DNA from 2 places in the Pseudomonas sp. PDNC002 genome. Region 2 is predicted to be linked to the other one. Evidence: riboswitches for the same ligand, from Rfam matches in the RefSeq annotation. Region 2 holds a riboswitch; the other holds the start of a gene.
What was found. Region 2 has a riboswitch for manganese ahead of JVX91_RS00455 (sodium:calcium antiporter). Riboswitches for the same ligand answer to the same signal wherever they lie in the genome.
Positions count from the first base shown of each region.

Region 1 (15,644 bases), 270 kb from region 2:
TGAATTTCATACGGGTACCCGGAATCTGCCAGAGCCTGCGTGTCTCTCTGTATCGGCAGGCCCCATGGATTTCCTTAGGCGTCCGTTGTAAAGGGTTGTAACGCGCCTGTTTGCCGCTTGTCGCAGGATTGTCGGCACTGGCTCGGCGGACTAGCATGTGATGGCTTTATGAAATCATGGCGACCCCGAAGGCTCGGCGACGACCGGCAACCGCCGCTGCGCAAGCGTTCGCCGCGGCGCCTTCGGCACGGCTGGTGCGTTTCGTAAGTCCCTGCTGCATCGGCGGTTTTCGCGGTGGTTGCCGGGCACCGGGGGTGGGCCTACCATGCGCGCTGTCCTTGGGAGATTGCATTGTTTCAGGAGAGCATCATGCCCAGCGTTTTTCGTGTAGCAGGCCTCGCCGCAGCCCTGCTGCTGACCGCTTGCCAGCAAGTGAACACCACCAGTGGCGGTGTCGTTGGCGTCGAGCGCAAGCAGACCATGTTCAGCATGCTGTCCAGCGCGCAGGTCGACCAAATGTACGCGCAGTCCTACCAGCAGACCCTCAGTGAAGCGTCCCAGGCCGGCAAGCTGGACGCCACCAGTGCCGACGCCAAGCGCGTGAAGGCCATCGCTGACCGGCTGATTCCGCAGACCGGCGCCTTCCGCCCGGATGCGCCGTCCTGGAAGTGGGAAGTCAACGTCATCAAGAGCGACGAGCTCAACGCCAACTGCGGCCCCGGCGGCAAGATCATCGTCTACACCGGCCTGATCGATAAGCTGAAACTGACCGACGACGAACTTGCCGCGGTGATGGGTCACGAGATTGCCCACGCCCTGCGCGAGCACGGCCGCGAGGCTATGTCCCGCGCCTATGCCGAACAGGTCGGCCTGGGCCTGGGCGGCCAGTTGCTCGGCCTCGGCCAGACCAGCGTCGACCTGGCGCATCAGGTGGTGGAATACAGCCTGACGCTGCCCAACAGCCGGCAGAACGAGAACGAAGCCGACCTGATCGGTCTGGAATTGGCCGCACGCGCCGGCTATAACCCCAACGCTGCGCTGACGCTGTGGCAGAAGATGGGACAGGCCGGAGGCGATGCGCCGCCGGAAATCCTCAGCACCCACCCGGCGGACAGCACGCGGATGGCCAACCTGCAGGCCGCCATCCCGAAGGTCATGCCACTGTACGAGCAATCCAAGACCCGCTGATTTCGGTTCGTGATCCTCTTGATCGGCCAGGGGCGGCGTAAGGTTGCGCCGCCCGACCCAATGAACAGGGAGCAACCGTGAAAATCGCAGTACTCGGAGCCACCGGGCTCCTGGGCCATCATGCCGCCCGTGCGATCAAGGCGGCGGGCCACCAGTTGGTGCTGATCCATCGACCCTCGTCGCAGATCCAGCGCCTCGCCTACCTGGAGCCTGAGTGCCGGGTAGCCGAACTCTTCGATCACCAGGGCATGGCCCGCGCGCTGAGCGGGCTGGACGGGGTGATCTTCAGCGCCGGTTACTACCCGGTGCGGCCGCGCCGCTGGCAGGAGGAAGTCGCCAGCGCACTGGACCTGACCAATCATTTCTACGCCGCCTGCCTGCAGGCGAAGGTGCCGCGGATCCTTTACGTTGGCTCGGCGTTCGCCATGCCTTCGCATCCGCAGGGGCTGCCGGGGCACGAAGGGCTGTTCTACGAGGGCCTGCCCACCGGCAAGAGCGCCTACGTGATGTGCAAATGGGCGCTGGACGAACAGGCCCGCGAGCAGGCCCGTGGTGGCCTGCCGGTGGTCATCGGGATTCCCGGCATGGTGCTGGGCGAGCTGGACATCGGCCCGACCACCGGGCGCCTGATCACCGCCATCGGCCGCGATGAGATGCTGCATTACGTGCCGGGCCGGCGGAACGTCATCGATGCTTCCGAGGCCGGGCGCGGACTGCTCAAGGCACTGGAGGGCGGCCGGGTAGGGGAGCGCTACCTGCTCACCGGACACAACATCGAGATGGGCGAACTGACCGCCACCATCGCGCGGCTGCTGGGCAAGCCAGCGCCAACGCCCATGCCGCTGCACCGTGCCCGCGCGCTGGCGACCCTGGGCCGCTGGCGCTACCGCCTGACCGGCAAGATGCCGCTGCTGGACGACACCGCCATCGAGGTCATGGCCGGCGGGCAGTTCCTCGACGGGCGCAAGGCGCGCGAGGAGTTGGGCTTCGAATCCCATGTGCCGCTGGAGGACACACTGGAGCGGGCCATTTCCTGGTTCCACGCCAACGATTACCTGTAGCCGTATCGCGTGGGCTTGTCCTCGTAGGGGCAACTGTCTTCTTCTGGGAAATCCATACCAGTTCATCCCCCTCACCCCAGCCCTCTCCCTCAGGGAGAGGGCAGTCCGAGCCGACTGACGCAAAGGTTTCATCCTGCACCAAACGGTCCCCTCTCCCTGTGGGAGAGGGCCGACCCAAGCACAGAAGCATCTAGTAGGAGCGGACCTTGTCCGCGAAATCCGTCCGATTACGCCGTCTGCTTCCGGCGACCCCTCGATACTCGACTTTGTCCGGTTGGTCGGTTTGGTTGCGGCGCCACTGACGGGATCGGCTTGGTGGCCGGACTTCGCGGACAAGGTCCGCTCCTACAAATGGCGGCTGGAAAAAAGCCCGGCGGATGCCGGGCTTTTTCTGGGTCAGGGCAGTGCCTTCTCGGCAAACGGCCGGTTGGGCAATCCCATCTGCGCGCGGAAGCTTTCCATGTCGAACAGCGTGCACAATTCCTGCAACTGGTCCTGGCTGTTGAATATCCAGAAGCCCATGGCCGAGATGCTGACAATACGGTCGCTGGCCGGATAGCCCAGCACCGGGCGAACGATGCAGCCCATCAGGGTGCTCCAGGTGAAGACCTTGTTGCCCTCGCGGATGCACTCCTCCACGGCCACTTCCAGGTCCTCCATGCCACTGCGAATCTCCTCCACCAGCGCCCGGTAGCCGGCGTTGTCCAGCGGCTGGGCGGTGAAGGCGCTCTTGTAGATGAAGTCCGGGCTGTGCAGTTGCTCGACCAACGCCAGGTGTCCCTTGTTCCAGGCGAGGTCGATGTGATGGCGGGCGATCTTCTTCAGGTCCTTTTCCGGCATGACGACTTCCTTGGTCGTGGGAGGCGGAAGCGCCACTGTGTATCGATGGCGATACACAGGCATTGGCCGGCGCGCCAGCCTCCCAGCGAAAAGCAGTCGGTCAGAGCACGCCGCCCAGTTTCAGCGCGTGCCACACGGCGGCCAGGCCGAGGATGGCGAAGGCGGCGGCGGCCAGGCGACGGATCAAGTTGAGCGGCAGGCGCTCGGCAGCGAAGTTGCCCGCCAGCACCACCGGCACGTTGGCAATCAGCATGCCCAGCGTGGTGCCGATGACCACCAGCCAGAAGTGCGGGTACTGGGCGGCCAGCATGACTGTGGCGACCTGGGTCTTGTCACCCATCTCGGCGAGGAAGAAGGCGATCAGGGTGGTGAGGAAGGGGCCGAACTTCTTCAGCGAACCTTCTTCGTCGTCATCCAGCTTGTCCGGAATCAGCGTCCAGCCAGCAACGGCCAGGAAGGACACGGCCAGCACCCAGCTCAGCGTGGCTTCGGAGAAGAACGAGGCGACCCAGCTGCCGACGGCACCGGCGGCGAAGTGGTTGGCCAGGGTGGCGGCGATGATCCCGGCGATGATCGGCCAGGGTTTGCGGAAACGCGCGGCGAGGACGAGCGCGAGCAGTTGCGTCTTGTCGCCGATTTCCGCGAGGGCAACGATCAGGGTTGGGACGAAGAGGGATTCCATCAGGCGTTCCTAAAGGGGGCGGGTCGACTAATCACCATGACACGCGCCACCTGCCCGCCCCGGGTCAGGTTGCTCGTGTCATAGGTCTTGTCAAACCCGGGCCTGAACGCTGCAGGCCTGGATCGTACGCGCCATGGTCTGCGGACCAAGTGTGTTGACGCGTACCGGGCGAGCTGGGAGCTCGCGGGAGACTACTCCCCTAGGACGGGGCGCATTCTGCCCAAGTCGTAGGACTTGGGCAAGCCTGCGCGTCGGATCATTCGCGGGTGGGGCGAATGTCCATCTCCTCGTAGCGGATGAAGCGGGTCTTGTTCTTGAAGCGGTAGCCCAGCCAGATCGCGAGGAACAGCGGGATGGTGATGTAGGTGGCGATCAGCCCGGCCCAGTCCACGTGTTCGCCGACGAAGGCCTGGTAGTTCTGCCCCAGGGTGATGATCAGGCAGAGGGTGAAGGCGAACAGCGGGCCAAAGGGGAACCACTTGGCGCGGTAGGGCAGGTCGTTGAGGTTGCCGCCCTGCAGGACGAAGCCCTTGCGGAAGCGGTAGTGCGACACGGCGATGCCCAGCCAGACGATGAAGCCGCACATCCCCGAGGCGTTGAGCAGCCAGGTGTAGACGGTCTTGTCGCCGATGAAGCTGGTGAGGAAGCACAGCGCGCCGATCAGCGTGGTGGCGTACAGGGCGTAGCGCGGTACGCCGCTCTCGGACACCTGGCTGAACAGGCGTGGCGCCTTGCCCTGGGTGGCCATGGTGTAGAGCATCCGGGTCGAGGCGTACATGCCGGAGTTACCGGCCGAGAGGATCGCCGAGAGGATCACCGCGTTCATCACGCCGGCCGCGGCGGCGAGGCCCGCGCGCTCGAACAGCAGGGTGAAGGGCGAGGTGCTGATGTCGCTGCTGTCGGTCTTGAGCAGGTTCGGATCGGTGTAGGGGATCAGCATGCCGATGACGAAGATCGACAGGATGTAGAACATCAGGATTCGCCAGAACACCTGGCGGATGGCGATGGGAATGGACTTCTGCGGGTTCTCCGATTCGCCCGCGGCGACGCCGATCAGCTCGGTGCCCTGGAACGAGAAGCCGGCGATCATCGCCACCCCGATCATCGCCTGCAGGCCGCCGACGAAGGGCGCGTCACCGGTGGTGAAGTTGCTGAAGCCGGGGCTGTCGATGCCGTGCATGATGCCGATGATGCTGGCCAGGCCGATGCCGATGAAGATCACCACGGCCACCACCTTGATCAGCGCGAACCAGAATTCGCTCTCGCCGAAGCCCTTCACCGAGAAGAAGTTGAGCATGAACATGATGCCGAGGAAGCCGGCACTCCAGTACATGCCCGAGACTTCCGGGAACCAGAATTTCATCACCAGTTGCGCTGCCACCAACTCGGCGGCAATGGTCACCGCCCAGTTGTACCAGTAGTTCCAGCCCATGGCGAAACCGAAGCCATCGTCTATGAAACGGCTGCCATAAGTGCAGAACGAGCCGGAATCGGGAATATAGGCCGCCAGCTCGCCGAGGCTGGTCATCAGGAAGAACACCATCAGCCCGATCAGCGCGTAGGCCAGCAGCGCACCGCCGGGGCCGGCGGTGGCGATGGTGCTGCCGGAGGCGACGAACAACCCGGTGCCGATGGAGCCGCCGATGGCGATCATGTTCAGGTGGCGTGGCTTGAGGGAGCGCTTCAGATGATGCGGTTTCTCCTTCGGCCCCATGGCGAATGTCAGTTCGACGTCATCTTTGATTCTGCGATTCACGGGTGTCCTCGATATTTCAGGGCGAGCGGCGATGCGCCGATCCGGGCAGGCTCGGTGGAGTGTAGTGCGAGCCTGGGATCAGCGCCGGGCGCTGTAGATACGGAAGCCGTCGGCCTCGGCCAGGGTGCGGCAGGGGCCCAGGTGCTGCTCGATCAGCGGCGGGTATTTCAGGAAGCTGTTGGCCACCAGGCGCAGTTCGCCGCCGCTCACCAAATGGCGAGCCGACTGGCGCAGCAGGTGTTCGGTGGCGGCGTAGCTGGTGTGCACGCCCTGGTGGAAGGGCGGGTTGCTGACGATGGCGTTGAGATCGTTCGGCGCGGCGTCGATGCCGTCACCGGCGATCACCTCACCTTCCAGTCCGTTGGCGACCAGTGTCAGGCGGCTGCTTTCGACCGCGAAAGCGTCGACGTCCAGCAGGGTCAGCTGGCTCTGTGGATAACGTCGTTTGAGCGTGGCTCCGAGTACGCCGGCGCCACAGCCGAAGTCCAGCAGATGGCCGGCCGGCAGCTTGTCCAGGTGTTCGAGTAGCAGGGCGCTGCCACGATCCAGGCGGCCATGGCTGAACACGCCGGGCAGGGTGATGACCTGCAGCGGGCCGTCGGCCAGCGGCAGTTCATAGCGCTGCGCGAGCGCGTGCAGGTCGGGAGCGGCCGGGGCGCCTTCGATGTGTGTATGCCAGAGCTGGCAATGGCGGGCGCTGTCCAGCTTGCTGGCGCGGCCGAATTCGCCGAGCTGCTTGCTGGCGCGCTCGACGCCGGCGCGTTTCTCACCGACCAGGTACAGCTCGCCATCCGGCACGCAACTCGCCAGCGCGGCCAGCAGGTAGTCGGTCAGTTCGCGGGACTTGGGCAGGAACAGCACGGCGGCTTCGAACGTGCCCGCGGGCGGCGTGGCGCCGAAGTGGCAGCGGCCGGCATATCGAGCTTCGAGCTGTTTGACGTCTCCGGCGTGCCAGCTCCAGCCCTGGGCCTGCGGCAGGTCGCCGAGCAGGGCGTCGGCGGGCAGGCCGGCGAGCAGGACGCGGCCCTGGAAGCGCTCGATCTGGCGCAACAGCACTTCACTGGTGGGGGCGTTGGACATGCGGCCTCCTCGAAAAAAGGGCGCGAGTTTAGCAGGGCTGCCGCGGCCGAGCCTAGGCGAGCCGCACCTCGGCGTTCTTCCAGAAGTCGTCGCCACGCAGTTCCAGCATGCCCGCCGCGACTTGTTCGCGCAGGCGCCAGGCGGCCAGCAGGTCGCTGACGAACAGGCCGTCGACGTAGGCCATGGTTGGACCGATCAGCGACTGCACCGGGCGCCAGGACTCGCTGGCGCTGTCCAGCAGGATGCGGTCGATGTGCGCGTAACCGGTGGCACTCAGTTGGCCGTCCAGCCACAGGCGCAGTTCGGCATTCTCGGCCAGTGCGTGCTGCCAGTCCGCGCCCAGGCGCTGGCGCTCGGCGGCGTTCAGTTCGTGGCTGCCAGCCAGCGCGTCGGCCAGCTCAATGGGTTTGAGCATGGCGATGGCGTGGCGGTCCTCGCTGCGGCACTGGCCACTCCCGGCGCCGACGCTGCGCAGGGTGACATTGGCCGGCAGCAGCGCGCAGACGCGGCGCAGTAAAAGTTGCTCGCTGGCGCTGTCGCCGTGCCAGAGAGTGACGGAGCTGACGTCGGGGCTGCGCAGCCAGTTCGCGTCGGTGACCAACTCGATGGCGATTTCTCGCTCACGCAGGGCGTCGCCGCCCAGCTCATGCCAGAACGCGGCGCGTTGCAGGCAGGGCGGCGAGTCCACGTCGGCGAGTGGGCCGACGGCCAGGTCGTCCGGCATCACGCGGATCTTTTTCTCGACCAGCACGCCGGCCTCCACCGCTCGGCGCAGGGCATCGGCGGCACCGTCGCCGCAGACCAGATGCAGGCTCATGGCGCCACCACCCGGCGCGGCTCGCCGGCAAAGAAGCCGGCGGCGTTTTCGCTCAACTGGTCGACGATGCGCTGCCGGGCCTCACGGCTGCCCCAGGCGCTGTGCGGGGTGAGGATGAAGCGCGGGATGTCGCCGGCCAGCAGTGGGTTGCCGTCCTTCGGCGGCTCGACGCTGAGCACGTCGAATGCCGCGCCACCGAGATGGCCACGGCGCAGGGTATCGGCCAGCGCCTGTTCGTCGACCAGGCCACCACGGGCGGTGTTGATCAGGAAGGCGTGGGGTTTCATCAGGTCCAGCTCGCGCTGCCCGATGAGGTTGCGCGTGGCATCGGTCAGCGGGCAGTGCAGGGTCAGGGCATCTACCTGCGGCAACAGGTCGTCCAGGGGCAGGCGATCAGCCCGTGGCGGTCGGCCGGGCAGGGCGCCGAGCAGCACGCGCATGCCGAAGGCTTCGGCCAGCCTCGCCACCGCGCCGCCCAGCTCGCCGTGGCCGAGCAGGCCGAGGGTCTTGCCCTCCAGTTCGACGATGGGGAAGTCCAGCAGGCAGAACTGCGGCGCCTGCTGCCAGCGCCCGGCGCGGATCGCCGCCTGGTAGTCGGGCAGGCGGGTGGCCAGGGCGAGCAGCAGCATCAGGGTGTGCTGGGCCACCGACGGGGTGCCATAGCCCTGGCAGTTGCTCACGGTCACCCCGTGTCGGCGCGCGGCGTCGAGGTCGACGTTGTTGGTACCGGTGGCGGCCACCAGGATCAGCTTGAGGCTCGGACATTGCTCGAACACCTCGGCGCCGATACGCACCTTGTTGCTGATCGCCACCTGAGCGCCCGCGAGGCGTTCGGCCACCTGCTGCGTATCGCTGCGCCCATGCAGGACCAGTTCGCCGAACGGTGCGCGCAGCGGTGCAAGATCGAGGTCACCGAGGTCGAGGGAGGCATGGTCGAGAAAGACGGCGCGCGGGCTGTTCATGGGCAGCTGTACCTTTTGCGGCAAAACGGACTGACGTAAGGTGACCAGCCTAACCAATTTTCCAAGGGTGTGCGGAGGCGCGATGTACTGGGCGGAATTTCTCACGGTGGCACTCATTCATCTGCTGGCGGTGGCCAGCCCCGGCCCGGACTTCGCCGTGGTGGTGCGCGAGAGCGTGGCCCACGGCCGCCGCGCCGGCACCTGGACGGCGCTGGGCGTAGGCAGCGCGATCTTCCTCCACGTCACCTATTCGCTGCTGGGCATCGGCCTGATCGTGTCGCAGTCCATCGTGCTGTTCAACGCGCTGAAATGGCTGGCCGCGGCCTATCTGCTGTACATCGGCATCAAGGCCCTGCGGGCGCGGCCGGCTGATCCGTCCGCCGCCGAGAACGTCGCCGCGCCGGTTGCCCGCACGGCGCGGGGCGCCTATGTCGCCGGCTTCGTCACCAATGGCCTGAACCCGAAGGCGACGCTGTTCTTCCTCTCGCTCTTCACCGTGGTGATCAACCCGCACACGCCGTTGCTGGTGCAGTCTGGCTATGGCGTTTACCTGGCATGCGCCACGGCGGCGTGGTTTTGCCTGGTGGCGCTGCTGTTCAGCCAGCAGCGCGTGCGCGCCGGTTTCGCCCGCATGGGCCACTGGTTCGACCGGATGATGGGCGTGGTGCTGATTGGGCTGGGGATCAAGCTGGCATTCACCGAGCTGCGCTGAGGCCGAGCCGCTTTTCGCAGGAGCGAGCTTGCTCGCGAACCGCCCAACCTCCTGCGTTGCCGACTAGCAGGGTTCGTTCCCGTAGGAGCAACTGTCTTTTCCTGGGAAGGCCATACCAATGCATCCCCCTCACCCCAGCCCTTTCCCTCAGGGAGAGGGGGCAGCCCGAGCCGACTGACGCTGAGGCTTCATCCTGCACCTAACGGTTCCCTCTCCCCCTGGGAGAGGGTTAGGGTGAGGGCCGATCCCGCACGCAGAACTATCAGGTAGGAGCGGACCTTGTCCGCGAATTCCCAACCAAGCACGCCGGATGTCCCGGCAGAAAGCGAACCTCTTCGCGGATAAGATCCGCTCCTACAACGGCTATCGAACGCAAGCGGCCCTTCGATGTAGGGCGGATACGGGGACGATGTGGCCAGGGTCAGGCCTTGATCTCCGCCAACTGCGCCAATGCCTGCAGGTACTCCCGCGGGTTTTCCCCCAATAGCCTGCGGAACATCGCGCTGAACGCGCGGCCGCTGGTGTAGCCCAGCGCCGCCGCCACGCTCTGCACGCTCTCGCCGGCCAGCAGGCGCGGCAGGGCTTCGGTCAGGCGCAGCTGCTGGCGCCATTCCTGATAGCTCATTCCCAGTTCCTGACGGAACAGCCGCGCCAGGGTGCGTGAGCTGGCGCCCACCTGCTGGCCCCAGTCCTCCAGGGTGTGCGGGTGCTCAGGGTGCTTGAGCAGCGCCTTGCAGATCGCCTTCAGGCGTCGATCGCCAGGGAGCGGCAAGGCCAGCGGCAGCCGCTCCAGGGTGGCGATTTCCAGCAGGATCAACTGCTCCAGCAGTGGCAGCCCCGGCTCGCCCGGCTGCGCCTGCCAGCGGATGCAGCGCAGAATCATTTCCCGCAGCAGCGGGGTGACCGCCAGCACGCAGCAATCCGTGAGGTTGTCCGGGCAGGCTTCGGCGCGGATGAACAGGGTGCGCATGTGCACTTCCCCGCACATGTGGATCTCGTGCCGGGTGCCCGGTGGAATCCACACCGCGCGGCTGGGCGGGATGACCCAGGCGCCCTGGCGGGTGACCAGCCGCATCATCCCGCTGGCGGCATACAGCAGCTGTGCCTGCGGGTGATCGTGGGATTGCACGTGGTGGCCGTCGGCGTAGTCGAGGCCGACGGCAGCGAGGCGGAGGTCGTCGGAGAGGTCCAGGTGCATGGCGGATTTGATGACTTTTCTGTCAGGTCTGCGTTTTCACGACACCCTAGCATGCTCTCTCCTCCCACCCAAACCGAGAGCCGATGCCATGTCCCGACCTCGAACGATCATCCGCTACATCAATGCCGCCCACATCATCGACCACATGTTCATGCTGATCTTCCCGGCCGCCGTGCTGGGCATGACGCAGAGTTTCGGCCTGAGCTACGCGCAGATGATCGGCCTGTCCCTGGGCGGCTTCATCGCCTTCGGCGCGTGCTCGATCCCCGCCGGCTGGCTAGGCGACAAATGGGATCGCCGGCACATGATGCAGCTGTTCTTCTTCGGCATCGGCGTGGCTTCCGTTTTTACCGGGCTGGCGAATTCGGTGCCGATGCTGGTCACCGGCCTGACCCTGATCGGGGTGTTCGCCGCCATTTACCATCCGGTGGGTACCGCGATGCTGGTGGCCCATGCGCGCAACCGTGGCCACGAAATCGGCATCAACGGTATGTGGGGCAACCTGGGCGTCGCCTTTGCCGCGCTGCTGACCGGCTTTCTGGTTGCGCACTTCGGCTGGCGCGCGGCGTTCATCCTGCCGGGTGTCATCTCGGTGCTGATCGGTATCGGCTTCGCCTGGCAGGTGCGCGCCGAGGAGCCGGTGCCGGTGGCGCATCCGGCGCCGCGCGGGGTGGGCGGACAGAAGCTGTCGATGCCCCGCGTATTTGGCGTGCTGGCGCTGGTGACGGCGACCGGTGGAGTGATCTTCAACGCCAGTACCGTGACCTATCCGCGCCTGTTCCAGGTGCGCCTGGAAGAGTTGCTGTCGTCTCCGGAAAGCCTTGGCGTGGTGGTCAGCCTGGCGTATGCCTTCGGTGCCGTGGCGCAGCTGATCATGGGGCGCCTGCTGGACCGCTTCAGCCTCAAGGCGCCGTTCCTGATCATGACGCTGGTCCAGGGGCCGCTGCTGGTGGCGCTCGCCTACGCCTCGGGCTGGCCGGTGGCGGTGATCGGCGCACTGTTCATGTTCGCGGTGTTCGGCCAGGTGACGGTGAACGATGCGATGGTCGCCAACTTCGTTGCGCCGCAGTGGCAGGCGCGGGTGTTCGCTTTGCGTTACTTCGTGTCGTTCGGTGCCAGCGCGGCGGCGATCCCGTTGATCAGCTACATCGAGCCGCGCCAGGGGTTGGCGGGGCTGTACCTGATCCTCGCGGTGCTCGGCGCGATCACTTTCCTCGCCGCCGTGGTCTTCCCGCGCACGGCGCCCCACGCGGCGAAGGTGGCGCCGGCCTGAGCCGGGAGCGTTCCCGTGGGGCGATGCGCGAGCAGGCGTTCCGACCGGACGCGGATACGAAAAAGGGGCGCCTTGGGCGCCCCTTTTTCATGCCGGTATCGCGATCAGACCAGTTCGATCGCCACCGCGGTGGCTTCGCCGCCGCCGATGCACAGCGAGGCCACGCCACGCTTGCCGCCCTTCTTCTGCAGGGCGTTGATCAGGGTGACGATGATCCGCGAGCCGGTGGAACCGACCGGGTGGCCCTGGGCGCAGGCGCCGCCGTAGACGTTGACCTTGGCGTGGTCCAGGCCGTGTTCGCGCATGGCGAGCATGGTGACCATGGCGAAGGCTTCGTTGATCTCGAACAGGTCGACGTCGTCCTTGCTCCAGCCGGCCTTCTTGAACAGGTTGGTCATGGCGCCGATCGGGGCCAGGGTGAACTCGGCCGGGTCCTGGCTCTGGGTGGCGTGGGCAACGATCTTCGCCAGCGGCTTCAGGCCACGGCGCGCGGCTTCCTCGGCGGTCATCAGAACCAGCGCGGAGGCGCCGTCGGAGATGGAGCTGGCGTTGGCGGCGGTGATGGTGCCGTCCTTGCGGAAGGCCGGGCGCAGGCCGGGGATCTTGTCCAGGTTGGCGGTCAGCGGCTGCTCGTCGTCCTTCACCACGGTCTCGCCCTTGCGGGTGGTGACGGTGACCGGGACGATTTCCGAGGCCAGCGAACCGTCCTTGATGGCGGCCTGGGCGCGCTGCAGCGACTCGATGGCATAGGCGTCCATCTCTTCGCGGGTGACGTTGTACTTGTCGGCGGTTTCCTGGGCGAAGGAGCCCATCAGGCGACCGGTGCGGGCGTCTTCCAGGCCGTCGAGGAACATGTGGTCCTTGATCTCGCCGTGGCCCATGCGCAGGCCGGTGCGGGCCTTCTCGATCACGTAGGGGGCGTTGGACATGCTTTCCATGCCGCCGGCGACCATCACGCTGTTAGTGCCTGCTTTCAGCAGGTCATGGGCCAGCATCACGGCCTTCATGCCCGAGCCGCAGAGCTTGTTGATGGTGGTGCAGCCGGTGGCGGCGGGCAGGCCCGCGTTCAGCGACGCCTGGCGGGCCGGGCCCTGTTTCAGACCGGCGGGCAGTACGTTGCCCATGATCACTTCCTGCACGTCCTCGGGCTGGATGCCGGCACGGGAAATGGCTTCGCGGATGGCGATGGCGCCCAGGTCGACGGCGGAAACGCCGGACAGGCTGCCCTGGAAGCCGCCCATGGGAGTACGGGCGCCGCTGACGATGACGATCTCGGACATGAATCTAACCTCTTCGCTCTTGTTGTAGGAGCCCGTGTTCAGTCGGCTGCGCTAGCTCGCAGGCCATACGCGGGCTCCGGGTAAGGAGGCCGGCTGTGAACGACCGGGCGCCAGGATTCTACCGCGTGACCGGATGTCGCCAAAGAGTCATCGGCAAATCACTCTTTTGACTGATGAATGGTGCGCCGGGGCGCTCTAGAGTCGGTCTCATCCTGATGAGACTCAACTCGAAATCCAGCCTTGAGAGTGCGCACGCCATGCTGAAGACCCGCGTCATCCCTGCTGCACAGAACGCCTATCAGTACCCGCTGTTGATCAAGAGCCTGCTGCTGTCGGGCAGTCGTTACGAAAAGGGCAGGGAGATCGTCTATCGCGACACCGTGCGTTACAGCTATGCCACCTTCAACGAGCGCGTCGCGCGCTTGGCCAACGTGCTGAGCGAGGCCGGCGTGAAGGCCGGTGACACCGTGGCGGTGATGGACTGGGACAGCCACCGTTACCTGGAGTGCATGTTCGCCATCCCGATGATCGGCGCGGTGCTGCACACCATCAACATCCGCCTCTCGCCGGACCAGATCCTCTACACCATGAACCACGCCGAGGACCGCTTCGTGCTGGTCAACAGCGAGTTCGCCGCGCTCTACCAGGGCATCGCCGGGCAGCTGACCACGGTGGAAAAGACCCTGCTGATCACCGACGGCGCCGACAAGAGCAGCACGCTGCCCAACTGCGTCGGCGAGTACGAGACCCTGCTGGCCGCCGCCAGCCCGCGCTACGCCTTCCCCGATTTCGACGAGAACTCGGTGGCGACCACCTTCTACACCACCGGCACCACCGGTAACCCCAAGGGTGTGTACTTCACCCACCGCCAGCTCGTGCTGCACACCCTGGCCATGGCTTCCACCATCGGCAGCCTGGACAGCATCCGCCTGATGGGCACCGACGATGTCTACATGCCGATCACCCCGATGTTCCACGTCCACGCCTGGGGCGTGCCCTACGTGGCGACCATGCTGGGCGTGAAGCAGGTGTATCCGGGTCGTTACGAACCGGACCTGCTGTGCAAGCTGATCCGCGAGGAGAAGGTGACCTTCTCCCACTGCGTGCCGACCATCCTGCAGATGATGCTCAACGCGCACAGCGCCAAGGACCACGACTTCGCCGGGCTGAAGATCATCATCGGCGGCAGCGCGCTGAACCGTGCCCTGTACGAGGCGGCCAAGGCGCGTGGCATCCAGCTCACGGCGGCGTATGGCATGTCCGAGACCTGCCCGCTGATCTCCTGCGCCTACCTCAACCAGGAGTTGCGCGAGGGCAGCGAGGACGAGCGCACCACCTACCGCATCAAGGCCGGCGTGCCGGTGCCGATGGTGGAGGCGGCGATCATGGACGAACACGGCCAGTTCCTGCCGGCCGATGGCGAATCCCAGGGCGAGCTGGTCCTGCGCGCTCCCTGGCTGACCCAGGGCTATTTCCAGGAGCCGCAGAAGGGCGAGGAGCTCTGGGCCGGCGGCTGGATGCACACCGGCGATGTGGCGACCCTGGACGGCATGGGCTTCATCGATATCCGCGATCGGATCAAGGACGTCATCAAGACCGGCGGCGAGTGGCTGTCTTCGCTGGAGCTGGAAGACCTGATCAGCCGCCATCCGGCGGTGCGCGAAGTAGCGGTGGTCGGCGTGCCCGATCCGCAGTGGGGCGAGCGACCCTTCGCGCTGCTGGTGCTGCGCGAAGGCCAGGGGCTGGACGCCAAGGGATTGAAGGATCACCTCAAGCCTTTCGTCGAGCAGGGGAACATCAACAAGTGGGCGATTCCCTCGCAGATCGCCATTGTTACTGAAGTTCCCAAGACCAGTGTCGGCAAGCTCGACAAGAAGCGTATCCGGGTAGACATCGCCCAATGGCAGGAAGCCGGTAGCGCGTTCCTTTCCACGGTATGACCGACGACCGGTAAGTCAGGGTTTTCACCGCGCCGGCCAAGCAAGCGCTTGGCACGGCGCAGCCCAGTGATGACGGCCCCTGGGGCCCGGCGCAAGCGTCTAGTCAGGGCCTTTGTAAGAGAAATCACACTTTCGAGCGATCAAGCGTTGTAGGACGCTGGATATAGTCGCCACTACTCATAACAAAAAACACATGGAGTAGCGTCGATGAAAACCATGCAACATATCTGGCGCCTGGCACGGTTGCCGCTGGCAGTCAGCCTGGCGTCCTCGCTGGCGACTCCCGCTTCCGCCGTCAGCTTCAACATCGGGGAAATCGAAGGTTCGTTCGACTCGACGCTGTCCGTGGGGGCCAGCTGGTCGACTGAGAATCCGAACAGCAACCTCATCGGCGTGAACAACGGCGGCAAGGGCCTGTCCCAGACCTCCGACGATGGTCACCTGAACTACAAGGCCGGCAAGACCTTCTCGAAGATCTTCAAGGGCATCCACGACCTCGAACTCAAGTACGGCGACACCGGCGTGTTCGTACGTGGCAAGTACTGGTATGACTTCGAGCAGAAGGACGAAAATACCGAGTTCAAGCCGCTCTCCGACCACAACCGCAAGGAAGCCGCCCAGGCCTCCGGCGGTGAAATTCTCGACGCCTTCATCTATCACAACTACAACATCGCCGACCTGCCGGGCACCGTGCGCCTGGGCAAGCAGGTGGTGAACTGGGGTGAAAGTACCTTCATCCAGAACGGCATCAGCGTGATCAACCCGTTCGACGTCACTGCCTTCCGCCGTCCGGGCTCCGAGATCAAGGAAGCCCTGGTGCCGGTGAACATGTTCTACCTGTCGCAGAACCTGACC
Region 1 is NZ_CP070356.1:6,219,451-6,235,094, reverse strand. Features, by position in the region: gene JVX91_RS28220 (methyl-accepting chemotaxis protein) at 1-10, opposite strand, end outside; gene JVX91_RS28215 (M48 family metallopeptidase) at 370-1,188, shown strand; gene JVX91_RS28210 (NAD-dependent epimerase/dehydratase family protein) at 1,266-2,249, shown strand; gene JVX91_RS28205 (ketosteroid isomerase-related protein) at 2,646-3,089, opposite strand; gene JVX91_RS28200 (TMEM165/GDT1 family protein) at 3,190-3,771, opposite strand; yybP-ykoY riboswitch at 3,777-3,983, opposite strand; gene JVX91_RS28195 (amino acid permease) at 4,028-5,485, opposite strand; gene JVX91_RS28190 (class I SAM-dependent methyltransferase) at 5,606-6,607, opposite strand; gene JVX91_RS28185 (DUF1835 domain-containing protein) at 6,660-7,424, opposite strand; gene JVX91_RS28180 (2-hydroxyacid dehydrogenase) at 7,421-8,386, opposite strand; gene JVX91_RS28175 (LysE family transporter) at 8,469-9,098, shown strand; gene JVX91_RS28170 (helix-turn-helix transcriptional regulator) at 9,520-10,296, opposite strand; gene JVX91_RS28165 (MFS transporter) at 10,385-11,569, shown strand; gene JVX91_RS28160 (acetyl-CoA C-acyltransferase) at 11,674-12,849, opposite strand; gene JVX91_RS28155 (fatty acid--CoA ligase) at 13,107-14,789, shown strand; gene JVX91_RS28150 (DUF1302 domain-containing protein) at 14,997-15,644, shown strand, end outside.
Region 1: it holds a riboswitch for manganese, as region 2 does, so the genes downstream of both, JVX91_RS28200 (TMEM165/GDT1 family protein) here and JVX91_RS00455 (sodium:calcium antiporter) in region 2, are expected to answer to the same signal.

Region 2 (15,644 bases):
TCGATCCAATCTACTGCGACACCAGCCCCTGCACCCTGCGCCTGGTACAGGACCTGGCGGACGACCGGTTGAAGATCTACGACCCGGTGAAGTTCATCCGCACTCATCTGGTCGACCGCCTGGACTTCCAGCCGCAGGACAAGTCGGTGGCCATCCACGTCACCTGTAGCACCCAGCACCTGGGCGAAAGCCAGGCGCTGATCGATCTGGTCAAGCGCTGCACCCGCGAAGTAGTGATCCCCGAAGGCATCCACTGCTGCGGCTTCGCCGGCGACAAGGGCTTCACCACGCCGGAACTCAACGCCCACTCACTGCGTACGCTCAAGGATGCGGTGCAATACTGCGAGGAAGGCGTCTCCACCAGCCGTACCTGCGAGATAGGCCTGTCCGCCCATGGCGGCATCGACTATCGCGGCGTGGTCTATCTGGTCGACCGCGTGACCCGAGCTCGCCCAACGGATACCCAACCGTAGGGCGCATAACGCTCCCAGCGTTATCCGCCGCCATCTCCGACGGCGGATAACCTGTTCCAGGTTATTCGCCCTACAACGCATCTCACTCGTTAACTGCACCTTAATCCGCTGCCGCCACCCTCTGCCCGAAACGAGTGACGCCGGCTATCCTGCTGCACAGAGCCGGCTGAGGGGGACACTGATGAGAATCCTGTTGGCAGAAGACGACCAGCTACTGGGCGATGGCATCCGCGCCGGCCTGGGCCTGGAAGGCGATACCGTGGACTGGGTGAATGACGGCGTGGCCGCCGAGCAGGCGCTGGAGACCGACGAGTTCGACCTGCTGGTGCTCGACCTCGGCCTGCCGCGCAAGGATGGCCTGGAAGTGCTGCGCAGCCTGCGCCGGCGCGGCGACCTGACGCCGGTGCTGATCCTCACCGCCCGCGACAAGGTAGCCGACCGCGTGGCCGGCCTCGATGCCGGCGCCGACGACTACCTGACCAAACCCTTCGACCTCGACGAACTGCTCGCCCGCGTACGCGCCCTTACGCGCCGGCACACCGGACGCGCCGCGCCGCTGTTGCAGCACGGCGAACTGGTGCTGGACCCGGCCACCCACCAGGTCAGCCTCTCCGGCGCGCCAGTGGAACTGGCCCCACGCGAATACGCCCTGCTGAGATTGCTGCTGGAACAGCGCGGCAAGGTACTTTCCCGCGCCCGCCTGGTAGAAGCGCTCTACGGCTGGGATGGCGACCTGGAAAGCAATGCCATCGAAGTCCACATCCATCACCTGCGGCGCAAGCTGGGCAACAGCCTGATTCGCACCGTGCGCGGCATCGGCTACGGCATCGACCGCCTCGAAGGCGCCAGCTCGTCTTGAACGGAGCCCCCCGCCGCGCCGGCTCCATCAGCCGTCGCCTGCTGCTGACGCTGATCGGCGGCGTGTCACTGCTCTGGCTGGTGGCCGGGCTGTTCACCTACCACCTCACCCGGCAGCAGGTGAACCACCTCTATGACCAGGACATGATCGACTTCGGCCAGGCCGCGCTGAGCCTGGTCGACATCGCTGACTCCATCGACCCCGAACCCACCGCACCGGACGACATCCTCTCCCGCAGCCGCAAGGCTATCGAAGGACTGCCGCTGATCCACCGCGAGGCCACGCTGGGCTACTCCATCTGGTACATGGGCAAGCCCCTGCTGACCACCCCCAGCTCGCCCGCCGGGCTCGACCAGCAACCACTGGGTTTCTCCGACCTGCAGCAGGATGACCACAGTTACCGCGTGCTGCAGATCGCTTCCACCGGCCCCGATCAGGTTCGCATCTGGGTCTACGAAGACCTCCACTACCGTTCCAAGACACTGCGCCTGTTGCTGTTCAGTGCGTTGTTTCCCCTGCTGCTGGCGTTGCCACTCTTCGCCGTGCTGGTGTGGTTCGGCGTCCGCCAGGGCCTCGCGCCGTTACGCAGCCTGATCGTCCAGGTTCATCAGCGTACCGCCCACAGCCTCCATCCGCTGGCGCTGAATCGCGCCCCGGTGGAAGTACACAGCCTGGTCAGCGAATTGAATCTGCTGCTCGAACGCCTGAATTCCGCGATGGAGGCAGAACGCCGGCTGACCAGCGACGCCGCCCATGAAATCCGCACACCGCTGGCCAGCCTGCGCACCCATGCCCAGGTGGCGTTGCGCTCCTCCGATCCGGCGGCCCACGCCCATGGCCTGGCGCAGGTCAGCCGCAGTGTCGAGCGCATCAGCGCACTGATGGAGCAGATCCTCCTGCTGGCCCGCCTGGACGCCGAAGAGCTGCACGAGATCTTCCGGCCGGTCGACCTGGGATTGCTCGCCGAAGACACGATCGCCGACCTGGCTCCGCAAGCCATCGACAAGCACATCGAATTGACCCTCGACAGCCAAGGCGCCAGCCTGCACGGCGTCGAGGCATGGCTGGGGCTGTTGCTCACCAACCTGGTCGGCAACGCCCTGCGCTATACCCCCGAGGGCGGGCGGGTGGCCGTGAGTCTGGAAAGCAGCGCCGAAAAGCTTCTGCTCTGGGTCCGCGACAACGGCCCCGGCGTGGCACCCGCCGAGCACGCGGCGATCTTCACCCGCTTCTATCGCAGCCCCAGCGTCGCCAGCAGCAACGGCAGCGGGCTGGGCCTGCCCATCGTCAAACGCATCGTGGAAATCCACCGAGGCCGCATCAGCCTGCACGAAGGGCTGGATGGCGCAGGCCTGGGCGTCTGCGTCGAACTCCCGACCAACGTCGCCCAATAAACCTGAACGCAACGAAAAAAACGGCAGTCCACCCTGTACGGCCCGCTCGTACGGTCCGCTACAACCGGTCATTTTTGACAGGAGTACTGCCATGAAACGCGCCGCCCTACTCATCACCGCCGCTCTGCTGGCATCGCCGGCCTTTGCCGCCGATCTGTGCAGCGACAACATCCAGAAGCTCGATGACGCGGTGAAAACCACCACCAACAACACCCAGGCCCAGGAACAGGCCATGCGCCTGCAGGAACAGGCCGCCAAGGCCCAAGCCGCCGGCAACACCAAGGAGTGCATCGCCCACACCGAAAAGGCGCTGAAACTGCTCAAGCAGAACAGCGGCGACGGTGGAGCCAACGGCTGATGCCCGTCGCGGTGGCCGGCCACCTGGCCGGTCGCCGCAACACACCCGCCCCGATAAGGCTTGCGAAGCCTGTGGCATTCGCCGCAGCCCACTTGATTCCCCTGCCATTCCACGCGCCTAAGATGTAGCGATTGCCGACCACAAGAATCACAACCGGAATCGCCATGCCCGTGTCCCGCCTGCTCATCGCCAACCGTGGCGAGATCGCCATCCGCATCGCCCGCGCCGCCTCCGAGCTGGGCATCCACAGCCTGGCGATCTTCGCCGAGGACGATGCCGCCTCGCTGCATACGCGCCAGGCCGACCAGGCTGCGGCTCTGAAAGGACGTGGCGCCAGCGCCTACCTCGACCAGCAGCAGATCATCGACATCGCCCTGGCCCACGGCTGCGATGCGGTGCATCCGGGCTATGGCTTCCTCTCCGAAAACGCCGAATACGCCCGCCGCTGCGAAGCCGCCGGGCTGACCTTCGTCGGCCCATCCGCCGAGATTCTCGATGTGTTCGGCGACAAGGCCCGCGCCCGCGACCTGGCCCGCGAGCACGGTGTCGCGCTCGCCGCAGGCAGCAACCGCGCCACCTCGCAGGAGGATGCCGAGCGCTTCTTCCGCGAGCTGCCCGTCGGCGCCGGCATGATGATCAAGGCTCTGGCCGGTGGCGGCGGACGTGGCATGCGCGCGGTGCGCAGCGTCGAGGAAATCCCCGACGCCTACGCCCGCTGCCAGGCTGAAGCCCGCGCGGCTTTTGGTGATGATCGCCTCTACGTCGAGCGCCTGATCCAGCGCGCCCGGCATATCGAAGTGCAGGTGATCGGCGACGGCCGCGTCGTCAGCCATCTCTGGGAGCGCGACTGCACCCTGCAGCGGCGCAACCAGAAGCTGCTGGAAATCGCCCCCAGCCCCAACCTGCATCCGCGTCTGCGCGGCGCCATCCTTGCCGCCGCCGTGCGCCTGGCCGAAGCGGTGAATTATCGTGGCCTGGGCACCTTCGAGTTCCTGCTGGACGAGGACAGTGGCGACTTCGTGTTCATGGAGGCCAACCCACGCCTGCAGGTGGAGCACACCGTCACCGAAGCGGTGACCGGCATTGATCTGGTCCAGGCACAACTGCGCATCGCCGCTGGCGCCACTCTGGCCGACCTGAACCTCACCCAGGCCGAAATTCCCGCCCCGCGCGGCAACGCCCTGCAACTGCGGATCAACCTGGAAAGCCTCGCCAGCGACGGCACGCCGCACCTGGCCTGCGGCACCCTCAGCGCCTACGAACCACCCAGCGGCCCCGGCCTGCGCGTGGACGGCTACGGCTACGCCGGCTACCGCAACAGCGCCGGCTACGACTCGCTGCTGGCGAAGCTGATCGTCCACGGCACGGGCGGTTATCCACAGCTGGTACAGCGCGCCTACCGCGCCCTCTGCGAGTTCCGTCTGGAAGGCGTTGCAAGCAATATCCCGCTGTTGCTCAACCTGCTGCGCCAGCCGGCGGTGGCGGACAACCAGGTCACCACGCGCTACATCGAAGAGCACCTGCCGGCGCTGTTGGGCGCTCAGGACCACGCGCACCCGCACCGTTTCTTCAGCCATGCCGGCGCCGGGCCACAAGCCCAGCGCATCAGCGAAGCGCCCGCCGGCTGCGTCCCGCTGGCAACGCCCAGCGCGGGCGTACTGGTCAGCTTGAATGTCGCGACGGGAAATGCCGTCGCCCAGGGCCAGACCATCGCGGTGGTTGAGGCCATGAAGATGGAATTCGAGGTGAAAGCCAGCGCCAGCGGCATCGTCCACAGCCTGGCCGCTACCCCCGGCGACAGCCTCGGCGAAGGCGACGCGCTGCTGTTCGTCGAACCGGCGGACATCCAGGCGCAGGACAGCCAGAGCGAGGCCGCCATCGACCTGGACGCCATCCGCGCCGACCTCGCCGAAGTCCTCGAACGCCACGCCATTGGCCTCGACGAGCGCCGTCCGGGCGCCGTCGCCAAGCGCCACAAGATCGGCAAGCGCACCACCCGTGAGAACCTCGCCGACCTGCTGGATGACGGTAGCTTCATCGAATACGGCGCGCTGGCCATCGCGGCGCAGCGTCGTCGTCGCAGCGTCGAGGAACTGATCGCCAGCAGCCCGGCCGACGGCCTGGTCAGCGGCCTGGGCAGTATCAACGCCGCGCAGTTCGGCGACGAGAAAGCACGCTGCCTGGTCCTGGCCTACGACTACACGGTGTTCGCCGGCACCCAGGGCGTGATGAACCACAAGAAAACCGACCGCATGCTGCACCTCGCCGAGCAATGGCGAATCCCGCTGGTGCTCTACGCCGAAGGTGGCGGCGGACGGCCGGGCGATACCGATTTCGTCGGCGTGGCCGGCCTGGACAACATGAGCTTCGTCGGCCTGGCGCGGCTCTCCGGCCTGGTGCCGCTGGTGGGAGTGGTCTCCGGCCGCTGCTTCGCCGGCAACGCCGCGCTGCTCGGCTGCTGCGACGTGATCATCGCCACCCGCGATACCAGCCTGGGCATGGCCGGCCCGGCGATGATCGAAGGCGGCGGCCTGGGCAAGTTCGCCCCCGAGGAGGTCGGCCCCAGCGACGTACAGAGCGCCAACGGCGTGATCGACGTGCTGGTGCAAGACGAAGCCGAAGCCACCCGCATCGCCCGCCAGTACCTCGCCTACTTCCAGGGCGACACCGCCGACTGGCAATGCGCCGACCAGCGCCTGCTGCGCCACGCGGTGCCGGAGAATCGCCTGCGCGTGTACGACATCCGCCAGGTCATCGAGCAACTGGCGGACAGCGACTCGGTACTGGAACTGCGCCGCGGCTTCGCCGCCGGCATGGTCACCGCGCTGGTGCGTATCGAAGGCAAACCCTTCGGCCTGATCGCCAACAACCCCATGCACCTGGGCGGCGCCATCGATGCCGAGGCCGGCGACAAGGCCGCGCGCTTCATGCAGCTGTGCGACGCCTTCGACCTGCCGATCATCTCGCTGTGCGACACCCCTGGCTTCATGGTCGGCCCGGAAGCGGAAAAGACCGGCACCGTGCGCCATGTCTCGCGCATGTTCGTCACCGCCGCCAGCCTCACCGTCCCGTTCTTCACCGTCGTGCTGCGCAAGGGTTACGGCCTGGGCGCGCAAGCGATGGCAGCGGGCAGCTTCCACGCGGCGCTGTTCACCGTCGCCTGGCCCAGCGGCGAATTCGGCGCCATGGGCCTGGAAGGCGCAATCCGCCTCGGCTACGCGAAGGAACTGGCCGCCGTGGAGGATGCGCAGGAGCGCCAGGCGCTGTTCGACAAACTGGTCGCCGCCGCCTACCGCAATGGCAAGGGTCTGAACATGGCGAGCTACCTGGAAATCGACGACGTCATCGACCCGGCCGATACCCGGCGCTGGCTGCTGCGCGGCCTGGCGTCGACTCCGCGACCGGCTCCGCGCCAAGGGAAAAAACGTCCGCTGATCGATACCTGGTAAGGCATGGGTTGAGCTACGTCGCCGATCCGCTAGAATGCGCGGCGTCATTGGGGAGTAGCCGACCGCTCGGACGAGCGGGGACGACGTCAACACACTTGGCCCGCAGGCCATGGCGTCGTCAGCAGACTAGCCTGGCAAGACCTTTGACCACGTGATCTCCGCAACGGCCGGGGAGATGCGTGGTCATGGGTACTACACCGGCCGGGAGCTTCACCGTGATGCACCACCCCATTCTTCGCTCCACCTGTCTGGAGCCGCGCGCATGCTGACCTTCATCCTCGAACTGCTCGGCATGCTGTTGGTGATCCTGATCGCCGCCGAACTCTTCACCAATGCGCTGGAACACTTCGGCGAACGCTTGGGGATTTCCGAAGGCGTCACCGGCTCGCTGTTCGCCGCCGTCGGCACCGCGCTGCCGGAGACCCTGATCCCGCTGCTGGCCCTGTTCGCCGGCACCAGCAACATCAGCCTCAACGAGGAAGTCGGCGTCGGCGCCATCCTCGGCGCGCCGTTGATGCTCTCCACCCTGTCCACCTGCCTGATGGCCTGCTTTGCCTGGCGCGCCCGCGGCCTGTTCGGACGAGTCCGCCCCGAGCGCACGGGACTGAAGCGCGACCTGAACTTCTTCCTGATCGCCTTCAGCTTCGCCACCCTCGCGATGTTCGTGCCCGCTGAATTGCGCTCTGTTCGCATCGTCCTCAGCGTGCTGCTGGTGCTGACCTACATCGCCTACATCACCCTGACCCTGCGCGCCTCCCGGAGCCTGGTGGACGATGGCCACGGCACCGAGGCCGACCACCACATGTACCTCTCGCGCATCGGCCTGCCGACCAACCTCGCCACCATCCTACTGCAGTTGCTGCTGGGCCTGGGCCTGCTGGTGCTGGGCGCCAAGGGCTTCATCCACGGCGTGGAAGGCCTCTCGAACCTGCTGGGCATCTCCGCACTGCTGCTGTCGCTGCTGATCATCCCCATCGCCACGGAGCTGCCGGAAAAGATCAACAGCATCCTCTGGGTGCGCCGCGGCAAGGACACCCTGGCCTTCGGCAACATCAGCGGCGCCATGGTGTTCCAGGGCACGCTGCTGCCCGCCATCGGCATCCTGCTCACGCCCTGGCAGCCGCGTATAGAAGTGCTCACCGGCGTGCTGATCACCCTCGGCGCGGCGCTCTGGCTGCGGATCAACGCCCAACGGGGCGGCGGCCTGCCCATCTGGGTGCTGCTGCTCAACGGCGCGCTGTACGCCGCCTATCTGGGTATCACCCTGTCACGCTGACGCTGGCGCCGTATTGCCTACACTGACCAGTTCGGGCTGCCGTTTCGGCGGTAGCCGCACGACTAGCGATACGCCGAAGGAGTGAGCATGAAAATCCTGGTAGTCCTGACCTCCCACGACCAGCTCGGTAGCACCGGCAAAAAAAACCGGATTCTGGCTCGAGGAGTTCGCCGCGCCCTACTACGTGTTCAAGGATGCCGGCGCCACCCTGACCCTGGCCTCACCCAAGGGTGGCCAGCCGCCGCTCGATCCCAAGAGCGACGAGGACGATGCGCAGACGCCCGCCACCCATCGCTTCCGCCAGGACAGCGAGGCCCAGGCCGCATTGGCCAATACCGTGAAGCTCAGCGAGGTGAAGGCCGAGGATTTCGACGCCGTCTTCTACCCTGGCGGCCATGGCCCGCTCTGGGACCTGGCCGAAGACCGCACCTCCGTCGCGCTGATCGAGTCCTTCCATTCCAGCGGCAAGCCCGTCTCCGCCGTCTGCCACGCGCCGGCCGTGTTTCGTCATCCGCACGGACTGGACGGCAAACCGCTGGTGCAGGGCCGGCACGTCACGGGCTTCTCCAACAGCGAAGAGGAAGCCGTCGGCCTCACCGACGTGGTGCCCTTCCTCGTCCAGGACATGCTCAAGGCCAACGGCGCCCGCTACAGCAAAGGCCCGGACTGGCAGAGCCACGTCGAAGTCGACCGCGGCCTGATCACCGGGCAGAACCCGGCATCGTCCGAGGCCGTGGCCGAAGCCGTGCTGAAATTCCTGGCCTGACAAGCCTTTACACCGCCCCGGTGGCTATCGGGGCGGCTTTCCCGTAGAATCAGTCCCGACCTTGAAAGGTTTTGGGGCCGATTAGGATTCGACGCCGGTAACAAAACTCTAGGGGCATGCCGAGTAGGTGACAGTTCTCGTAAATCAGCTGCCACAACTTTATAGTTGCCAACGACGACAACTACGCCCTAGCAGCCTAAGTGCCGCTAGCAGACCCTAGGGGATGCCTGTAAACCCGAAGATTAGGTCTGTCATATAGAACAGGATCGCCGCCAAGTTCGCTGTAGACGTAACGGCTAAAACTCATACAGCTCGCTCCAAGCGCCCTGCCACTCGGGCCGCGAGGAGTTAACCTAATAGAGATGGCTAAGCATGTAGAACCGACAGCGGAGAACTGGCGGACGGGGGTTCAAATCCCCCCGGCTCCACCAAACAAGCTATACAAATCAGGCACTTATGCTTAACGCTAAGTGCCTTTTTTGTGCCTGAATGGGCTGTTTTGGCTGGGTAATGCCAGCTTAATGACAGCGTCAACGGAGTGAGCGCTATGCCAAAGCCACCGATCTTCTCTCGATGCAACAAGTGCCAGGGCGTGACCAAGCACAAGGAGCTGAAGGCGGCGATGACGTGCCATGACCACATTGATGAGTGGGGGCATTACTCGGAGTGGACCGAAAACCACCGCATGCTCGAATGCTGCGGGTGCTCCAGCATCCAACTGAGAGTTGAATACTGGCACTCCGACATTCCCCTGGATGATTCCGACTTCGACTACTACCCACCAAGGGTTTCACGCCGAAAGCCTGATTGGTACCGGATGCTTCCTGACGACTGGGCCGCACTGATCCACGAAATCTATGGAGCACTGGCATCTGATAGTAGGCGGCTAGCAGTGATGGGGGCTAGAACTCTCATCGACCTGTATCTAGCCGAAACAGTTGGCGACCACGGTACATTTGCTCAACGCTTAGATAGGCTGGTGTTGGATGGCTACCTGGCGAAAAATACCAAGGACACCTTGGAGGCTGCGCTAGATGCTGGAAACGCTGCCGCTCACCGCGGGCACACGCCAAGCGCGAAAGACCTTAGCTTGGTGATGGACATTGTGGAGAACCTGCTTCACCCCCATGTCCTGAAGGTCGAGGCAGCCAAACTGAAGGCCAGAACACCCAAGAGGGCGCCGAAGCCTGCCGCGGCCGCAGCGACAGTGGCAGCACCTGCAGCACCTGCAGCACCTGCAGCACCTGCAGCACCTAAAGCTCGCAGGCAAAAGCCCAAAAAGCTATAGCCTACTGGCTCCCCGCCAGCGCAACGATCAACCTCACTCGTAGCATTTCGACTCCAGCTCTAGCTTCAGGACACACTGTCAATTTGGACGAATGTACCCAGCGCGTCGGGCTACGCTTCATTCGGGTTGCGGCTTGAGGGTCTGGGAATGTGCGGGAGATACGTGACGCCAGAGGAGGCCGCCATGGAGCGGTACTGGCATATTGGCCGGGGGAACTCTGGGCGCTGGATTGATCGCGCGTACAACGTCGCGCCGACCAGCCAGGTGCCCATGGTGCTCCTGAGCGAGGCGGGAGAACAGGAAGTGGTTGCGGCCCGCTGGGGGCTGATCCCGTTCTGGTGGAAGAAGGACAAGCTGCCGGCGCTGACTTTCAACGCGCGGAGCGAGGAAGCAGCGACGAAGCCGATGTGGCGGGATGCGATCCGGCACAAGCGGTGTCTGATGCCGGCGGCGGGCTGGTATGAGTGGAACGAGAAGGAGCCGGCGAAAAATAAGGCCGGCAAAGACACGCACCAGCCCTACTACCACCACGCTATCGACGGCGACGTGCTGGCGATCGCCGGGATCTGGTCGACCTGGTCACCGCCGGAGGGTGAGCCAATCACCTCATGCGCACTGCTGACCAAAGAGGCCGAGGGCCTGGTATCAGCCATCCACCACCGGATGCCGGTGATCCTGGCTCCCGAGCAGTGGAAGACCTGGTTGTCGCCGGAAACCTCGCTTGAACTGGCCTACGACACCATCGCCTTGGCGCGGCACGATTTCGAGGCCTACCGCATTTCGACGGATGTCGGGAATACCCGTAACCAAGGCGCGCGACTGATCGAGCCGGTCTAGCCTGGCAGATAGTGGGCTACGCCCTTCCCGATCGGCTTCCACTCTTCCTGTGGGGAGCTGGGGCTCAGCAGCGCGAAGGCTTCCACCTCCTGCCCTTCCTTCGGCTCAGCCGGAACAATCGCAGCATGCCGACCAGCCTGAAAGCCGGCGAACATCTCCGAATTCGCTGCGACGTGGAAGTCCCATATCCCGTACTGCCCTTGCTTGGTCACAAGGCGTTCCAGGTGTAACCGGGTAGAGCCGTCTCTACGGATTCTAAGCATACCGACCTCCAGTTGATCGAGGCCGGGATCATACCCTACTGACAGGCCTGAGCTGCCGCGACCAGTTGCACCTCATAGCCCTTCCGCTGCTCTAACTCGGCCAGCAAGGCTCGCACCTTGGTCTGCAGGCTGTCGCCCTTCTGCAGTGAAGCCGTCGCCCAGGTTGCCACCTCAACCGTCGGTGTCCGGCACGGCACAGCTACCGGCACCTCCACGCGCACCGTGCGCGGCTCAGGCTCGACCTGACCGGCGCATCCCGCCAGCGCAACCACCAACACCAGAAGCCACTTCATATCCCCAACTCCTTGTCGATGACCGCCTCAGTCACGGCGCACTGATCACCCTCGTTGCGCTCCTGCTGCAGCCGCTGGGCGGCGGCGTAGTGCTGGCCGGCCTGGTGCTGGGCATCGGCCACAGCCTGGGCCGCCTTCGCCTGCCGCTGCTCTGCCTGGTTGGCCAACTCGCCGAGCTTGACGCCCTGCTCCTGCACCAGCGCCAGCATGTTGTCCCGTGCTATGGCACAGGACGTCAGCTTGTCGCCCTGGTCCTTGAGCTGTGGGGCGTATCGCTCAGAACTGAGCCATGCCCCGCCGGCTGCGCCCAGGCCGATCATCAGGGCAGCGGCGAGCGCCAGCGCTGCAGCCTTCCACCCACCAGTCACTGGACTGCCTCCAGCGCCGCGGCGTAGTTCACCGCCCACTTCTTCCGCAGCTCTGCACGCTTGGCAGGGGTCCCCTTGTCGTAGGCACCGGGGCGCCAAGTCCGGAGGTAGAGATCCCAGGCCGCCGATTCCTTACCCAGTTCCGGCAGACGGAATGGATCGGTATACAGCAGCAGGCGCGCCAGACCGGCCGCGAGGATGTCATCGTGCTCGATGGCCTCCCACACATCTGGAGCGGCCGGCGGCACGCCACGCCCTACGCACAGGCCGGCGGCCAGGTCTCGCACACTCTGGATGCGGTAGGTCAGCAGGCCGGTGATCATCCCGCCGCCCTGCTCTGCCTGCCAGAGCGAGCGCGCCGGACCAGTCGGCCACTGCCGGCGGCGTTGCTCCGGGTCTTCCTGGCGTGTGATCGCCAGCAGCATGACAATCGCCTGCGGGCTTTCCATTTTCGCGGGCAGCAGCAACAACGCCGGCTCGATCGCCGAGCGGCGGATATCTCGCAGATTCATAGAGGCTCCAGAGACGAAAAAACCCGCTGATGCGGGCGTGGTGATGGCGGAGATGGTCAGGCCGATAGGCGGTTGAGCAACTGCTGAAGCCGCGTCTCCAGGTCCGCGATTCGCGCATCCTGCTCGGCAGCACGCACTTCCAAGGCGATGATCTTCGCCTTAGCGGTCTGCTGGTTGAGGATCAGTTCGGGGACGGCCTTCGACCAGTCGACGCCCTGGATGATCATCCGCTCGCTGGTCTTCTCCCAGCGCGCGCCGGGCAGCTCATCGGTGGGAGTCGGGATATCCACAGCCACAACGAACTCGGCGGTGCCGGTGAAGATCCAGTCGCCGGCGTATTCGTCGGGCTCCTCGATGCCGGCGGCGACCAGGTCGTGGTCCTCGTCGTACAGGCTGCCGACTGGGCGGCGCTCATAGAGCGTGCCCAGCTCTTCGACGCCGCCCACCTCCCCCGTGACCATATCCGGGTTGTTCTCCTGCAGCTCGCCAGCGATGCCGCCGAACGGCACCACCTTGTCCGGCGCCGCCTTGAATACGAAGCTACGGATTCGGTAGCCGTCCAGGCGATCCCAGGCAGCGCCGGCATCGGCGTCCACCACCTTGTCCTTCAGGCGGCCATCGGAGCTGACGTTGTAAGCGGTCTGGGTACCGTTGGTGGTGATGCTGCCTACGCCCGAAAGCGTCCCGGCGGGGTTGTAGTAGAACGCCAGCAGCGCGCCGGACGTCACCTTGGTCCCGACGTTCGCGACGGTCCCCGAAGCGGTGAACACATTGAGCTGGCCCTGGCCCGCGATCTTGCACCCAGGTACGCCGGCGCCGACCGGGTCGATGTTGGTCCCAGAGAAAAGCCAGTTGCCGGAGGTGTCGACCCGCCCTCGCTCGACGCCATTGAAGACGAACGTGAACATCCGCTGCGCGCCGGTGCCAACAGTGTTCGACGCTATGCCGTCGACTCCGTACCCGCAGTAGTAGCTGTTGTTCATATCCGACGAGAAGAAGGCGTTGATGTTCGCGCCGTTGCTCGTTCCGTTTGGGGTGATGCTCAGCGATGTCGGGTTGTTGGCAATGCTGTTCTGGAAGGCCACGCGGTTGGCAATGGTCGAATTCGAGTAGTCGCCCAGGATGCGGGCACCGGCCGCCATGGTGATGGCCCCGGTGATGCCGTTCAGCGAGGAGATGTCAGTGTTGACCCCGGCGCTGGCCTTCCCGCTCAGGGCGGTATTGATCGTGTTGATCTGTCCCTGAGCCTTGCCCATTCCCTGCAAGACAGTGTCGGTTGCCAGGATAGCCGTTGTGGTTACCGAGCTCAGTCCGGCGAGCGTGGACGAGCGAACCGTGGAGGCGAAGTCGGTCCACGCCTTGTCGCCGCGCCAGAACTGCGCGGAAGTGCCAGCCTCAATCAGTGGCTCCCGATTGATGGGATAGGCGACGATCGTCCCGCTGCTGTTCGTGACGTAGATGTCGAAGCCAGTCCCCACGCGGACGAAGTAGATGCTGTTCGCCTCCAGTGGCGAGGGCAGCGCGGAAACCACCTTGTGCTGCAGTACCTTCGCCATGAGGTCACCAGTTATTCGTTGCCCAGCTGCTGCTTACCGGCTGGCCGTTGTAGGTCAGCCCGTCTGCGCCGGCGCCGAGCAGGTCTAGCGTCGCCTTGTTGCTGTGGGTGTGGGACTGGCTCACCGCTGTGTCGATCTGCGCCGGCGAGCTGGAGGGCTTGCCCTGGATGGCCGCCCAGGTCAGCTGGACGTCCATCGACTCGTACTCGGCCACCTTCAGCCAGGACGTGGTCGCCGGGTTCCAGGCATACAGCGCGGCGCCGACCGATACCGTCGGGTCGCCGGTGGCGTCCTGCACCAGCACGAATACCGCCTGCTCCAGACCAGGCACCAGCGCGTCACGCGCGGCGATGTCGGCCACGAACAAGACGGGCGCCCCGCTGCTGGGCAGACTTTCCAGGGCCGCGGTGATCAGCGCATTGATCATCGCCGAGTTGCCGAGGGCCTTCGCGACGCCCGCCTGGTTGGTCACATAGCTCTCGGCGTAGGCGCCGTTCTCCACGTAGTAGAAGGCGTTCGGCTGCAGGGTGCCCGGCAGCGAGGTGACTTTGAAGAACTGAACATTGGCCATGGGCCGCTCCTTACCATTCGTTGGATTGCCACTCGCTCAGGCCAGAGCCTGGCGCGCCGGGCGGCCCCTGCTCGCCGAGGGTGACGATCGCCAGCTCGGCCGGCGCCTCGACGGTGACGGCGTATTCGTTGATCTGCTCGAGCAGGATCGGCGCGCCGTCGCTTTCGATGGCCACCGCCCAGGGCTCGATCTGCTCGTTGTCGCTCATGCTCGCCTCACTGCTCGACGGTGACCGGCCCCCGGAAGAACCGGCTCACCGTGCCGTCGGCGAAGGTGATCTCCAGGTGATACCAGGCGCTTGTCCAGGTGATGTCATCGGTGGACTCGGGAGCGATCTCGACCACCAGCGTGCCCGGGGCGGTGTTGGTGATGCCGGCGCCGGTGCTCAGCACCAGCAGCACGGCGCCGCCATCCTCGCGCTCGCGGATCGTCAGGGCGGCGGTGGCCCCGGTGAGGTCGACTGGCGGCTGATAGACCAACTGGCCGGAGCCGGCGGCAGGCTTGAAGCCCGCGGCGTTCAGCCCGTTGATCTCCAGCGTGTCGGCGTCAATCACCTCGACGCGGTGCGGCAGCTGTCGCGGCGGCTCTCGATTCAAGCCTTCGACCCCGGTGGTGCCGGCCACCCAGGCGAGCCAGTCGCCGGTGAGTCCGTGATCATCGACGGTCAGCCGCGCCGGCGCTGTTGCGGCGATCGCGGAGATTGGCCGGTAGACCTTGGGTGGCTGCATCAGTCGCCGGGTGTCACGGTAGGTTGTCCCGCGGATCAAGCGCATGGGCAAGGGAAGGCAGGCCGGCTGCATGCTGGCTTCACTCCTGTCGATGAGGGGTTACACCCAGCCGAAGGCCGGGAGGTCAAGATGGCGCAGGCACTGCTGCGTCACGGGGTTGTAGCTCGCGAGGTCAAGGCCGCCGTTCTGGCCCTGGGACGTTTTGTAGGTGAACGGTTCGCCGACGGTGCCGGTAGGCGTAAGCGCGGGCGTGTAGTAGCGCTGCTCCGGCACGAACACCGTCGGGACGTTGTCCGGATATCGCAACAGGATCTCCACCGCCAGATTCGATACACCCGCGAAGGCGAGCAGCGGTTGGACGCCCTGGAAGCCTCCGGTTTGGCGGGCGTACATGGCGGGAATCAGGGCTGGTATCGACCCGGCTTCTGGCGGGCGGAAGTAGCTGATCTCATCGATCCCGCCGGGGGTGTCGGAGCTGGCAGAGTCATTCAGTACCGAGGTCGCACCGAAGTCGACAACCATTGTTCCGCTGGCTTCCGTGTGCTCGCCGCTCGCTCCGTAAGCGGTGGCCGAGCTGGTCACCAACGTATGTACGGGAACGGTAACCGCCAGCCCGCCGGCGGCAATGGTATAGGTGTACTCGAACCCCTCCT
Region 2 is NZ_CP070356.1:95,205-110,848, forward strand. Features, by position in the region: gene JVX91_RS00430 (FAD-binding and (Fe-S)-binding domain-containing protein) at 1-473, shown strand, start outside; gene JVX91_RS00435 (response regulator) at 655-1,332, shown strand; gene JVX91_RS00440 (ATP-binding protein) at 1,329-2,726, shown strand; gene JVX91_RS00445 (hypothetical protein) at 2,818-3,084, shown strand; gene JVX91_RS00450 (carboxyl transferase domain-containing protein) at 3,249-6,533, shown strand; yybP-ykoY riboswitch at 6,571-6,738, shown strand; gene JVX91_RS00455 (sodium:calcium antiporter) at 6,796-7,809, shown strand; partial or broken gene JVX91_RS00460 (type 1 glutamine amidotransferase domain-containing protein) at 7,897-8,575, shown strand; RNA gene ssrA (transfer-messenger RNA) at 8,649-9,006, shown strand; gene JVX91_RS00470 (DUF4145 domain-containing protein) at 9,168-9,863, shown strand; gene JVX91_RS00475 (SOS response-associated peptidase) at 10,011-10,700, shown strand; gene JVX91_RS00480 (hypothetical protein) at 10,999-11,256, opposite strand; gene JVX91_RS00485 (hypothetical protein) at 11,253-11,624, opposite strand; gene JVX91_RS00490 (hypothetical protein) at 11,621-12,136, opposite strand; gene JVX91_RS00495 (hypothetical protein) at 12,193-13,692, opposite strand; gene JVX91_RS00500 (hypothetical protein) at 13,697-14,263, opposite strand; gene JVX91_RS00505 (hypothetical protein) at 14,274-14,471, opposite strand; gene JVX91_RS00510 (hypothetical protein) at 14,479-15,063, opposite strand; gene JVX91_RS00515 (hypothetical protein) at 15,091-15,644, opposite strand, start outside.